DNA from 4 places in the Marinobacter sp. Hex_13 genome. Region 1 is predicted to be linked to each of the others. Evidence: predicted binding sites of a transcription regulator. Region 1 holds the regulator's gene; each other region holds the start of a gene.
The links. The regulator sigma-54, encoded in region 1, starts transcription at its own class of promoters, with help from an activator protein. The targets are predictions, from matches to a motif close to ANTGGCATNNANNTTGCTNT.
Positions count from the first base shown of each region.

Region 1 (3,478 bases):
AGCCCAGGTCTTCCAGAACATGTAACGCGGTACTTTTCCCGGAACCTGATCGGCCGCTGACGATGATCAGTTTCATAGCCCGTTCACCTTGGATGTGGAGTTGTTCAGCTTGTTTCGGCTGTCATCCGGCGATAGAGAGAGCCTGCATCAGTGCACTGACGCAGCTGGTCGCAGAATGCACGTTCGTTGAACTTTTCAGCAAGTTGGCTCAAAAGCTCAAGATGCTCGCTGGTGGCTTCCTTGGGGACAATCAAGGTGAAGACGAGGTCCACCGGCTGGTTGTCGATAGCATCGAACGCAACGCCTTCTTCCAGGGTCAGCAAAACGCCAACCACGTGATCCAGCCCTTCCAGTCTGCAGTGGGGGATCGCGATGCCCTGTCCGATACCCGTGCTCCCCAGTCGCTCCCGTGCGACCAGATTAGTGAATATCTGGGTGTCGCTGAGCAAAGCGTCGTGTTGCTGGATCTGCTCGGCAATGGTTTCCATAACCCGCTTTTTGCTGGAGGCAGGCACCCGGCAAAGGGTTAGCTCCGGCGCGAGAATGTTCTCGATAGTCAGGGATGTGTCGGTCATGAATCGACTGCATTTCCGTAAAAAAAGGCTGCGGCACGTGTTGCATGGTTAGCCAGTGCCGCAGCTCGATTAACTGTCATGCCGGGGGCGTCGTCCTAGCGGGCGCCGTTCCCGTGCATCCGGTCTACGTTCTTTTCCTTGTGCTTCAGGATCTGCCTGTCCAGCTTGTCTACCAGTGCATCAATGGCAGCGTACATATCGCTGTTTTCGGCCTTTGCGTGAATCTCACCACCTATCACGTGAAGCGTAGCTTCCGCCATCTGGCGCACTTTTTCCACCTCAAGGGTAACCTGGCAATTGCTGATATGGTCGAAGTGCCGCTCAAGCTTTTCAAATTTGCCTGATACGTAATCTTTCAGTGCGGGAGTCAGTTCTACGTGATGGCCTGAAATATTGAGTTGCATAGGCTTCTCCTGTTTTCAGCTTGCCGGCACCCGTTAGGATACCGGCTGTGTGCCACAGCGTTATGCTGTAGGCGGTATACTTTCAGGAAAGGGCTCTCCCCGTGAGGCCGGGAACAGACGCTTCCTACACCAATCGCTTTCGCTCGTTGGACGGAGGAATGTGCATTGCCTCGCGATACTTGGCCACGGTTCGTCTAGCCACCTTTATACCCTGGTCTCCTAGCATGGCTGCAATTTTGCTATCGCTCAATGGCTTTTTCGGAGTTTCCGTTGTAATCAGCTTCTTGATCATCGCGCGGATTGCCGTGGATGAGCACTCTCCACCCTCGTCGGTACTGACATGGCTCGAGAAAAAATACTTAAGTTCAAATATGCCCCGCGGCGTGTGCATGTATTTCTGGGTGGTGACCCTTGAAATGGTCGACTCGTGCATTTCCACCGCCTGGGCAATATCCGAGAGAATCAATGGTTTCATGGCTTCCTCGCCATGATCCAGGAATCCCTGCTGGTGCTCGACAATGCGCGTGGCCACCTTAAGCAGGGTTTCGTTGCGGCTCTGCAGGCTCTTGATGAACCACTTTGCCTCCTGCAACTGGTCCCGCAGGTAGGTGTTGTCAGCACTGCTGTCCGCACGCTTTATAAGAGAAGCATAGCTTGCATTCACACGAATGCGCGGTGCAATTTCAGGATTCAGCTCCACGCGCCAGCGTTCATTGTGCTTGCGCACGATCACATCTGGGATGACGTAGTCTGGCTCGGCCTGATCCAGGGTGTCGCCGGGACGGGGGTTTAACCCGGTAATAAGTGCCAGAACGTCCCGTAGCTGCTCTTCTTTCAGGCGGCTGCGGCGTAACAGCTGGGCGTAATCACGGTTACCCAGCAGGTTTATGTAGTGGGTAATCACCAGTCGCGCCTGAGCCAGCCAGGGTGTTTCCGGGGGCAGCTGATTCAGCTGGATCAGCAGGCATTCCTGCAGATTACGGGCGAACACGCCGGGTGGATCGAAGTGCTGCAGGCGATGAAGAACGGCTTCCACTTCGTCCAGTTCCAGCGGGTCTTCGTCGGATTCGTCCACCATGCCTGAATGAATTTCTTCAAGCGGAGAGGTCAGGTAGCCGTGGTTATCAACCGCATCCATCAGGGCATGGGCGATGGCCTGATCCCGCTCGCTCATGGGCGTCAGGTTCAGTTGCCATTCCAGGTGGTCCTGGAGCGTTTCGGTGGGGGAATTACGGGTTTCGAAGTCGTGGTCGTTTTCGTCGTCGTTACGGGCTGCTGACGCGGGGGCTGACTGGTAAATGTCATCCCAGGCGGTGTCGACGGGAAGATCATCGGGAATGGTGTCGGGACTGTCCGTTTCTGATGACCAGTCAGGTCCATTTTCGGATTCGTCCCACTCAGTAGCAGTGTCTGAAGCGGTGTTGGATTCCTCGGTTGACGCTGTTTCAGACGACTCGTTGTCACTGTCCGTTGATTCCGGATTCTGGTTGTCGTCGTCTTCGGAGGTTTCCAGCATTGGGTTGGATTCCAATGCCTGCTGGATTTCCTGCTGGAGGTCCAGGGTGGAGAGCTGCAGAAGCCTGATAGCCTGTTGCAGCTGGGGCGTCATGGTCAGGCTTTGGCCCAGCTTTAACTGTAGTGAGGCTTTCATAACCATGGTTCAGGATCCGTCACTCGGTCTCTCTCTTCCGTCACTCAGGCTCTCTCTTTACGTCATCAAGGCGCTTTCTGGAGCCGGGGTTGCACAAAAACTCTTTGTATGCTGGCTACTTGCCGCACCAAGCAAGTTCTTTGCCGAGTGTACTACAGGCGAAACTCGTTGCCCAGATACACTTCCTTGACCTGCTGGTTGGCCAGTATATCGTCCGAATTACCAGAGGCAATGATGTGGCCGCCGCTGACAATGTAGGCATTCTCGCAGATGTCGAGGGTTTCCCGCACGTTGTGGTCGGTGATCAGTACGCCGATACCCTTGTCCCGCAAGTGTCGGATGATCTGCTTGATGTCGCTCACGGAGATCGGGTCGACTCCGGCGAAGGGTTCGTCCAGCAGGATGAACGCCGGCTCCATCGCCAGCGCCCGGGCAATTTCCACCCGTCGTCGCTCGCCGCCTGACAGGGCCATGCCGACGCTATCGCGGATGTGGGTAATGTGAAACTCTTCAAGCAGTTCCTCTAACTTGGCCTCCCGGTCAGTGCGTTTGAGTTCGCGGCGGGTTTCCAGGATCGCCAGTATGTTGTCGCGTACGGTAAGCTTGCGGAACACGGATGCTTCCTGGGGCAGGTACCCGATTCCCTTGCGGGCACGACCATGCATGGGCAGCGGCGTTATGTCCTGATTGTCGATGGTGATTCGACCGTTGTCGGCGGGAACCAGGCCAACAATCATGTAGAAACACGTCGTTTTGCCCGCGCCATTGGGGCCGAGTAAGCCGACGATCTCGCCACTGCGAATTTCCAGGGAAACGTCGATGACGACCTTCTTCTGTTTGTAGCTTTT
Region 1 covers NZ_LSMM01000070.1:88,719-92,196, forward strand. Annotated here, with positions in the region: gene rapZ (RNase adapter RapZ) at 1-76, opposite strand, end outside; gene ptsN (PTS IIA-like nitrogen regulatory protein PtsN) at 105-575, opposite strand; gene hpf (ribosome hibernation promoting factor) at 671-979, opposite strand; gene AXW11_RS17325 (RNA polymerase factor sigma-54) at 1,104-2,630, opposite strand; gene lptB (LPS export ABC transporter ATP-binding protein) at 2,783-3,478, opposite strand, start outside.

Region 2 (3,478 bases), on a different contig from region 1:
CGCAAGCTCAACCAGCGTGTCGATTCACAGCCGCGTTGATGGAACAAGTGTCAAACTGTCGAATATTGGTGGCGGGCAGGAACCTTGTTCCGTTAAGGGTTTCGTGAACAGTGACCTGTCGACAGGACTTGTCAATCTGGCGATGTCCGGCGGTAATCTGACATGCGACCTCTCGGTTGATTCCGACGACACGCATTACTGGTGGACATTGGGAGCCAATACGTTCGAGGTCTGGGAAGCGGATGGGGTGTCATCCTACACGGATGTATTCTTCAACGGCGACGGCGATATCGATTTTGTGGTCGCCAATAACTATGCCGAAAGGACGATCATCCTGTATGGAGAGTCAGGCGCTGAGCTGAAGCGGGTGGCGGGAAGCACCTGGGTGCCGAGAGTCTACCCCATGGCAGAACCCGGCCCCACACGGGATGAGACGTTTGTGGGTGTGCTCAGTGACGGCGAGTTCTTGATTACATCAGTTGCAATGCTGTTGGACTCCGGTCTTGCAGGCGCACAACCTGTGCTGTCGGGACTTTCTGAGTCTGCCAGGTTGGCGTCACTCTCTTTGATCGAGGACGACAAATACACAATCATCGCGGACCGTGGCGTGTTGCACAAGGTCGATGAAATCAATCGATCTGCCTCTTTGTTTGCTGATTTCTCAGATAAGTTTGCGGATGGTTGGGCGCTCGACGATGTTGTCGTTATGGGCGACAAAGCCATCGCTTTATGGACGACTTTTCAGGGTGCTGATCGCTCAGACCCTCTCGGTGAAGTCTATACCGTCGATCTGAGCTCGGGTGAGGTCGATTTGCTTCTGGCGGTGGAATCTACATTTGTTGCTTCTCGAACGGAATCACTGCTTTTCGTCAATTTCCTGGATTTCTCAGGTCGTAACAGAACCCTGATTGTAGGCCGGCCCGGTGGCCCGGTTGTGCCTAACGCGGAAACCTACTATGCAACGTCGATGAATCTGACTCGTGGCGGAGACCGAGCAAAAGTGCTGGCGATGAGCTCTTCCATCGAGAGGGATGTACTCAGCCCTGCGGGGTTGCTCAACCCCGACATATGGGCCGTCAATGAAACCACCGGGAACATAACAAGCAAGGTAATGACGCTGCCTTACAATTGTTACTCTATGGACTCTCTTTATGCGATTAACAGTCACCTCAGCGTCGTGTCTTTCTGTGAGGATGGGTTCGCAATAGAAGAGCTGGAGCTAGAGAGAGGGACATTGAGTTTCGTCACCTCGGATCTGCGAGCAATAAACTGAAGGGTAATGGTTGGAAAGCTAAAAGCCTCACCAGCACGAGCCTGGAGGCCCACGTTCCGGCTCCGCAAAACACCTGTCGAGCTTGCGGAGCCGAAGCGCTCTACTTACGCCTTGCGACTACGGCGACGCAGTCCAAAGCCCAGGGCGCCAAGCCCCAGCAGGGCCAGGGTGCTGGGCTCCGGAACCGGGTTGGTCGGAGTAATCGGGCTACCGGCGTCGAAATCGTTGTTGTCAGTATCGCTCAGGAAGCTGAACATGCCTGAGAACAGGCTGCCATCGAAATCGATAGCCATGGTTGTAAACAGGTCGTCGTAAAATACACCATCGAGGGAAAGCTTGTCGGAGTATTCAACGTTCACGGTTGTGCTATCCGTCAGATCGCCGGAATTGGACAGTCGAAAAGGCTTGCCCAGGGCTGAATCTGGTGAGCGGGAGTCGCTACCAACAATGTCAAAGATCGTGTTTCCCGGACGCCCGTTCAATACGATGCTGGTGACGTCTTGAACGGAATTGAAGGTAAACGGGGAGCTGTAGGTGTCTCCATTGATAGACAAGCTCCAGCCACTACCGATGGCTTCGCCGTAGGAAGAGCTGCCGACCGTACCGTCAAATGCCACGGTTTCACAGGCCGCGCTGGCAAAGCAAGTAGTGACTTCCATGCCGTCCATCAGCGAGCCGTCGGTTGAATACCCGGTCAGCATTTCGGTGTTGTAGAGGTCGCCGTCAGAGTTGACGACGTTTACGATGGGGGCTGCGTAAGCGTTCCCAGCCATTGCAGCGGCCAATCCCAGGCCAATCACTATTTTGTGGTCAAATCCTTTCATACTTCATTCTCCTTGCGTTTTTACAGATATCCATATTCACCCCGCGTTTCCTGCGGAGTGGTCTCCGGACTCCGTTTTTAGCAAGAAAAAAGCCAGCTTGGATATTTTTCGGTTAAAACAGCCGGTTGCCATTTTCTGAATGCTCTGGTCACCGGAGATGCATTGAAAAGTGTATAAAAAGTCAACGCTTAAGATCTGGATGGCTGTATCCCGGCCGGGCCGATGTACTAACCTGTTTGGCATGACTGTTTTTCGTTCTTAGTCTCTCACTGAGATCCAAAACCAATAAGGGATTCGCAATGAGCTCCAACGCTGATCAGAACATTCGCCCCGACTATGACGACGTCCTGCAGGCAATCGCCGACTACGCTCTCGGCTATCGGATAAAAAGCAAAGAGGCTTGGAATACCGCGAGAAACTGCCTGATAGATACCCTCGGTTGTGGCCTTCTGGCCCTGCGTTTCCCTGAATGCACCAAGCACCTTGGGCCGCTGGTTGACGGCACTGTTGTACCCCATGGCGCCCGTGTTCCGGGCACGCCTTACAGACTCGATCCGGTAAAGGCGGCCTGGGATATTGGCTGTATCGTGCGCTGGCTGGACTACAACGATACCTGGCTGGCGGCGGAGTGGGGCCACCCCTCGGATAACCTGGGGGGCATACTGGCCGTGGCGGATCATCTGTCCCAGAAGCGGGTGGCGGAGGGCAAGGCGCCCCTGACCATGCGGGATGTCCTGGAGGCTATGATCATGGCTCATGAAATCCAGGGGGTGCTTGCACTCGAAAACTCGTTTAACCGGGTGGGGCTGGATCACGTTGTGCTCGTCAAGGTGGCCTCAACCGCTGTTGTCGCAAAACTGATGGGTGCCAGTCGCGATCAAATGCTGTCGGCCTTGTCCCATGCCTGGGTGGACGGCCAGGCGCTGCGAACCTACCGTCATGCGCCGAACGCTGGCTCCCGAAAATCCTGGGCGGCGGGAGATGCAACGTCCCGTGCCGTGCGGCTGGCCGATATCGCAATGCGGGGAGAGATGGGCATCCCGGGGGTGCTCACGGCACCCCAATGGGGCTTCTACGACATTCTGTTCAGCAAAACCAATAAAGATCAGAAACTGAAACCTGAGGACAAGCGTCAGTTTACTTTACCCCAGGCTTTTGGCGCCTACGTGATGGAAAACATTCTGTTCAAGATTTCCTTCCCGGCCGAGTTCCATGCCCAAACAGCGGCGGAAGCAGCGGTGATACTTCATCCCGAGGTAAAAGACCGCCTGGATGACATCGAGCGAATCGTTATCACCACCCACGAATCTGCCATCCGTATCATCTCGAAACAGGGCAGATTGGCAAACGCGGCCGACCGGGATCACTGCCTTCAATACAT
Region 2 covers NZ_LSMM01000022.1:18,740-22,217, reverse strand. Annotated here, with positions in the region: gene AXW11_RS04635 (hypothetical protein) at 1-1,273, shown strand, start outside; gene AXW11_RS04630 (PEP-CTERM sorting domain-containing protein) at 1,378-2,097, opposite strand; gene prpD (2-methylcitrate dehydratase) at 2,397-3,478, shown strand, end outside.
Region 2: a site for sigma-54 is predicted at 2,175-2,194, ahead of AXW11_RS04630 (PEP-CTERM sorting domain-containing protein). Genes of this name have one in related genera too.

Region 3 (3,478 bases), on a different contig from region 1:
ACCCTTGCGGAGCCCCATCTGATCCATAAGCGCACCCTGGTGCTGCTCTTCGATGTCGATGATGACGTTTTCGTACGGCTCCTGTTTAACACCATCGATCTCACGGATAACCACTTCCGGACGACCCACGGCGAGCTCAAAGTTCTCGCGACGCATGTTTTCGATCAACACTGAGAGGTGCAGCTCGCCACGGCCGGATACCTTGAACTTATCTGCCGACTCACCTTCTTCAACTCGCAGAGCAACGTTGTGCAGCAGCTCTTTTTCCAAACGCTCTTTGATGTTGCGGCTGGTGACAAACTTACCTTCCTTGCCACAAAACGGTGAGTCGTTGACCTGGAACGTCATGGAAACCGTCGGCTCATCCACCGTCAACGGCGGCAAGGCTTCAACATTGGCCTGGTCACACAAGGTGTCAGAGATGTACAGCTCATCCATGCCGCTGACGCAAATAATGTCGCCCGCCTGCGCTTCGTCGACTTCAACACGCTGCAGCCCGGAATGGCCCATGATCTTGAGAATACGGCCCTGGCGCTTTTTGCCGTTGGCACCAATGGCCGTAACCGGAGAGTTGGTTTTAATCTTGCCGCGCATAATGCGGCCGATGCCAATAACGCCCAGGAAGCTGTTGTAGTCCAACTGAGAAATCTGCATCTGGAACGGACCGTCCCGGTCGACGTTGGGCGCAGGTACGTGATCAACGATGGCCTGGAAAACCGCGTCCATGTTGTCGTCCAGCTTTTCGTGATCCATTCCGGCAATGCCGTTCAGGGCACTGGCGTAGACAATCGGAAAGTCCAGCTGCTCATCGCTGGCGCCGAGGTTGTCGAACAAGTCGAACACCTGATCCACTACCCAGTCCGGGCGAGCTCCAGGGCGGTCAATCTTGTTCACGACGACAATCGGGTGCAGGCCCGCATCAAACGCTTTCTGGGTGACAAACCGGGTTTGTGGCATCGGGCCATCAATAGAGTCAACCACGAGCAACACGCAATCGACCATACTCATGACACGCTCGACTTCACCCCCGAAATCGGCGTGACCCGGGGTGTCCACGATATTGATGTCGTAGTCGTGCCACTTCAGCGCCGTGTTCTTGGCCAGAATGGTAATACCACGTTCTTTTTCCTGGTCATTGGAGTCCATGACACGCTCGTTTTCGAGCTCTTTGCGATCCAGAGTGCCGGACTGGCGAAGAAGCTGGTCAACCAGTGTGGTCTTGCCATGGTCAACGTGGGCGATGATGGCGATATTACGAAGTTTATCAATCACAACTATAATCCTGCAGCATGCACTGAATGACCTGAGAGGTCTTCAGTAGGCGCAAAGCCCCTTACATGCCGTCTCAAATCCGTAAAATGAATTTCATTTGTCGGGCCGGGAAGCCCGAATACCCCCTGAAGAAACTCAGCGTCTGTGCTGAATACCTGAGGCAAAAATGAAGTGGCGCGCAGTATATAGCAAACTCACTTGCGTTTATATGAAGAAAAACGCCTATCGAAGCAACAACCCATCTGCATCATTTTGGTGCATTATTTCAGCTATCGCACCGTTTTAACGCACCACGAAAGAGCGATAGGGCCACCCAATCAGCACATATCGCTCCAAAACAGCCCGAACGCCTTGGTATTGCGCACTTGTGGCGCATGCATCAAAAACTGGCAAGGCTATTGCTAAACCTTAAGCAGCCGAATTTGCAGGTAACTCGCAACAGCTTTTGTTAAGCTGCCCTACCTGAAAGAAAGATCGGGAGTCAGCACTGCTGAACGATCCGGCAACAATGTACACAGAAATCGCCCGCACGGCGGGATAACAGACGGAGCATGCACAATGTCCAAGACGATTGATCTGATCAAGGAACACGAAGTCAAATGGATCGACCTGAGATTCACTGACAGCCGTGGCAAAGAACAACACGTAACGCTGCCGGCCACCGAGGTGGACGAGGACTTTTTCAGCGACGGCAAGATGTTCGACGGCTCTTCAATCTCCGGCTGGAAAGGCATCAATGAATCCGACATGATTCTGATGCCGGACGACAGCACCTCCGTGCTGGACCCGTTCACCGAAGAAACCACACTGAACATTACCTGTGACATCGTAGAGCCTTCCACCATGCAGGGCTATGAGCGTGACCCACGCTCCGTTGCCCGCCGTGCGGAAGAGTACCTCAAGTCCACGGGCATCGCTGACGGTGCCCTGTTTGGTCCGGAACCTGAGTTCTTTGTTTTCGATTCTGTTAAATGGAATGTGGATATGCAGGGCGCTTCCTACCACATCCACTCTGAAGAAGCCGCCTGGGTATCCGGCGAAGACTTCGATCGCAACAACATCGGTCACCGCCCGGGTGTTAAAGGTGGTTACTTCCCGGTTCCGCCAGTGGATAGCCTGCACGACCTGCGTGGCGCCATGTGTGCCGCTATGGAATCCATGGGCCTGGAAATTGAGGTTCATCACCACGAAGTCGGCACCGCTGGCCAGTGTGAAATCGGCGTTGGCGCCAACACCCTGACCCGCAAGGCTGACGAAGTGCAGATTCTCAAGTACTGCGTACACAACGTGGCCCACGCCTACGGTAAAACCGCCACCTTCATGCCCAAGCCTGTGGTTGGTGATAACGGCTCCGGCATGCACGTACACATGTCCCTGAGCAAAGACGGCAAGAACCTGTTCGCAGGTGACAGCTATGCCGGCCTGAGCGAAGCAGCGCTTTACTATATCGGTGGTGTCGTCAAGCACGCCAAGGCCATCAACGCCTTTACCAACCCTGCAACCAATAGCTACAAGCGTCTGGTTCCGGGCTACGAAGCACCGGTTATGCTGGCCTACTCCGCCCGTAACCGTTCGGCCTCCATCCGTATTCCATACGTGAACAGCCCGAAAGCACGTCGTATCGAAGTGCGTTTCCCTGACCCGGCGGCCAACCCGTACCTGGCGTTCGCTGCATTGATGATGGCCGGCCTGGATGGTATCCAGAACAAGATCCACCCGGGCGATGCCATGGACAAGGATCTGTACGACCTGCCGAAGGAAGAAGCGCTGAACATTCCGAAGGTTGCTGAAACCCTGTCCGAAGCTCTGGATTGCCTGGCTGAAGATCATGAATTCCTGACCCGCGGCGGCGTGTTCACCGAGGACATGATTGCCGGCTACATCGATCTGAAGCGCGGTGAAGTTGAGAAACTGAACATGACCACGCATCCGGTCGAGTTCCAGCTCTACTACTCCTGCTAATCCGTTCGTAAGGATCAGCAACCCAGAAAAGCCCCGCCTCGTGCGGGGCTTTTTCGTGTACGACCGCACATTTCGGCCAGCCTTAACGGAATGTAACCAAGCTACCGGGTAATGGCGTTGAAATACTCATGACTGGCGCTGATAATCGGATAAAACAATCAAACAGGTTGTCTCTATGAATGCACGGTTCGCACTACTCTCAGGCATTGTCGCTCTCGCGGCGTTTCCGGTTTCCGCCGAGGTC
Region 3 covers NZ_LSMM01000055.1:33,880-37,357, reverse strand. Annotated here, with positions in the region: gene typA (translational GTPase TypA) at 1-1,272, opposite strand, end outside; gene glnA (glutamate--ammonia ligase) at 1,831-3,234, shown strand; gene AXW11_RS14250 (DUF4124 domain-containing protein) at 3,410-3,478, shown strand, end outside.
Region 3: a site for sigma-54 is predicted at 1,658-1,677, ahead of glnA (glutamate--ammonia ligase). Genes of this name have one in related genera too.

Region 4 (3,478 bases), on a different contig from region 1:
CGGATAGCGATTGATTCAATAGTGGACTACCGTTAATCTTCGAAAGCCCTCTGAATCACAAAACCCTTTGGAGCTAATGTGGATTTTGCCACCCTGATCGGCCTTGTTGGGGCCATCCTGCTTATAGCCTCAGCCGTCATTCTTGGCGTGTCGCCGGATGTTTTTATCAATCCCCCCTCCATACTGATTGTGGTCGGTGGCACCATGCTGGTTGTGCTGGCGAAATTCAGCTTCAACCAGTTTTTCAGCGCCTTCAAAGTGGCCGCTCGAGCGTTCAAATTCCGTTTGCCGGACACCCGTGAAAGCATTGATGAACTGATTGAGGTAGCCAATGTTGCCCGCAAGCAAGGCATGCTCGGCCTGGAAGAGCGCGAAGTTGGCTCGCCGTTTCTCGGCCAGGGAATACAGATGCTGGTCGATGGCCAGGATGCTGAAACCATCAAACACCTGCTGTCCAAGGAGCGCCTACTGACGCTGGATCACAACCGGTCTGGCGCAAAAGTCTTTACGGCAATGGCCGATGTGGCCCCTGCCATGGGGATGATCGGAACCCTGATCGGGCTGGTGCAGATGCTGTCCAACATGGAAGACCCGAAATCCATCGGTCCTGCCATGGCGGTTGCCCTGCTAACCACACTCTACGGCGCAATGATTGCCACCATGATCGCCACCCCCATCGCGGACAAACTCTCGCTGCGAATGACTGAGGAAGCGCGTCTGCAATCGCTCTATATTGATGCGCTGGTTGCTATCAAGGAAGGCACCAATCCGCGGATTATCGAACAGATGCTGTCGAGTTACCTGACCCCGAAAGAACGTGAGAAAAACTCAGAAGCCGAGACCGCAGGCGTTTAGCCATGGACGAATTACCAGAAGAGGAAAAAGCGGGCATTCCCGCCTGGGTAGTGACATTCGCGGACCTGATGTCGCTGCTGATGTGCTTTTTCGTCCTGCTGTTGTCGTTCTCCGAGATCGACGCACAGAAGTTCAAACAGATCGCTGGTGAACTGTCGAAAGCGTTTGGTGTGCAGCGCGAGGTGCCCGTCCTTGAGGTACCCATGGGCACCAGCCCGATTTTCGATCAGTTTTCTCCGGCACCGCCCGAGCCCACCGTCGTCAACGAAGTCAAACAGACAACCACCGACGAGCAGCCCGAACTGGAAACCCTGAAAAGCCCTACGGATGTGGCTGTGGAATCCGCCATCCAGGAAGAGCTCGAGAAGACCCTGGAACAGGTTCGATCGGTTCTTGAGACAGCCATCGAAGACGGCCGGGTCAACCTCATCCAGGACAATCATAGAATCATTGTTCGCGTTGAGGAGAAGGGGGCGTTCCCCTCCGGTTCGGCGGACCTGACCTGGGAGTTTGAAGGTCTGTTGCTGGAAATGGCCGACATACTGGTGCAGATCCCCGGCAAGCTGACCATCGAAGGCCATACCGACGATGTTCCCATCCGTACGCAGCGGTTCTACAGCAACTGGGATCTATCCGCCGCCCGGGCGGCAGCGGTTGCCAATGCGCTCCTCGCCGAGGGTAATCTGAAGCCTGCCCGGCTGGCGGTCACCGGTCTCGCTTATACCGAGCCACGAGTACCAAACACCTCTTCGGAGAACCGCGCCAAAAATCGCCGGGTGGAAATCATTATCGATCTGTCCGGACCGATCGAGGAACAGGAGATGCGGTTAAGGGAACTCATGAACCCCGAAGCCGATGTGTCTGCTGCACCGGATTCCCGCAGTTCCGACGACTCCGACCAGGACGAATTACTGTGGTAGACGGCCATATTGGTGCACTCGGCCCATCAATGCACCATTAAAGAGCGCAAACACCCCGTCTTCAACTCAACCCCGCCCAATTTCAGAGCGGAAAATCACCTAATCGACTACCCGCTCTGAATTTGCCTCAAAATGGAACACTCCTTGCTTGGTGTGCACGCTATCAATGCACAACCCGCCCGTGACAGGTGGATAAAACCAAAAAATCAGGAGCAACCAACCCGTGGACATCACGAGTGCAGTACATACCCTGACCGAAAGCGCCAACACACTGTTCATTCTGATCGGTGCCATCATGGTACTGGCCATGCATGCTGGCTTCGCCTTCCTGGAAGTCGGCACCGTGCGCCACAAGAACCAGGTGAATGCCCTGGTAAAAATCATGACCGACTTCGGCATCTCCGCCGTGGCCTATTTTTTCATTGGCTACTACATCGCCTACGGCAGCCACTTTATGGCCGGCGCTTCAGAGCTAACGGCCGCAAATGGCTATGACCTGGTCAAGTTCTTCTTCCTGATGACCTTTGCCGCCGCCATTCCCGCCATCGTCTCCGGCGGTATCGCCGAGCGTGCGAAGTTCTACCCCATGCTTATCGCCTCCGGGCTGATCGTGGCATTTGTATATCCCTTCTTCGAGGGCATGATCTGGAACGGCAACTACGGCTTCCAGGCCTGGCTGGAGAACCAGTTTGGTGCAGCCTTCCACGACTTTGCCGGCTCGGTCGTGGTGCACGCCGTGGGCGGCTGGATCGCCCTGGCCGCCGTGCTCCTGCTGGGCGCACGTAAAGGCCGTTACCGCAATGGCCGCGTGGTGGCGTTTGCCCCCTCCAACATTCCATTCCTGGCGCTGGGCGCCTGGATTCTCACCGTCGGCTGGTTCGGCTTTAACGTGATGTCCGCCCAGACCCTGGATGGCATCAGCGGCCTGGTGGCGGTGAACAGTCTCATGGCCATGGTGGGTGGCGTTCTGGTGGCCATGCTGGTCGGCCGCAAGGACCCGGGCTTCATCCACAACGGACCGCTCGCCGGCCTGGTGGCGGTGTGCGCCGGTTCGGACCTGATGCACCCGGTCGGTGCGCTGATTACCGGTGGCATCGCCGGCGCCATCTTCGTGTACATGTTTGAGTGGGCCCAGGACAAGATTGAGCGCCTGGACGATGTATTGGGTGTATGGCCCCTGCACGGTGTGTGCGGTGTATGGGGTGCCATTGCCGCCGGCATCTTTGGCCAGGAAGCGTTCGGGGGCCTGGGCGGGGTCAGCCTGATGTCGCAGATCATCGGTTCGGTTGCCGGTGTTGTGGTGGCTTTTGTCGGCGGCCTGATCGTCTACGGCATTGTTAACGCCATCTCCGGCCTGCGTCTCACAGAAGAAGAGGAATTCAACGGTGCGGATGTCAGTATTCACCGCATTGGCGCTACGTCCCTGGAATAACCCTTGCCCGCCAGCCGCCTTTCCCGGCGGCTGGCAATGCTTTTTATTGACACTTCCCTCCGTCTGGCCTTTGCTTAAATAACCCGTTCCGGTGATAAACCCACGGTTTGCCGCCAGAGTGGCCTGCCTTTTGCTGTTCCTTTACATCATGGGAATGGCTGAATACCGACCGCCCACATCCGGTGGACGGCGTGTTCAGGAGAGGGTCATGGTTATGTTGATACAAACCCCACCCGAGGGTATCTACGACGAACTGTTCGACCAGAATAAT
Region 4 covers NZ_LSMM01000027.1:84,831-88,308, forward strand. Annotated here, with positions in the region: gene AXW11_RS06465 (YkvA family protein) at 1-14, shown strand, start outside; gene pomA (flagellar motor protein PomA) at 79-855, shown strand; gene AXW11_RS06475 (MotB family protein) at 858-1,775, shown strand; gene AXW11_RS06480 (ammonium transporter) at 1,999-3,207, shown strand; gene AXW11_RS06485 (circularly permuted type 2 ATP-grasp protein) at 3,422-3,478, shown strand, end outside.
Region 4: a site for sigma-54 is predicted at 1,907-1,926, ahead of AXW11_RS06480 (ammonium transporter). Genes of this name have one in related genera too.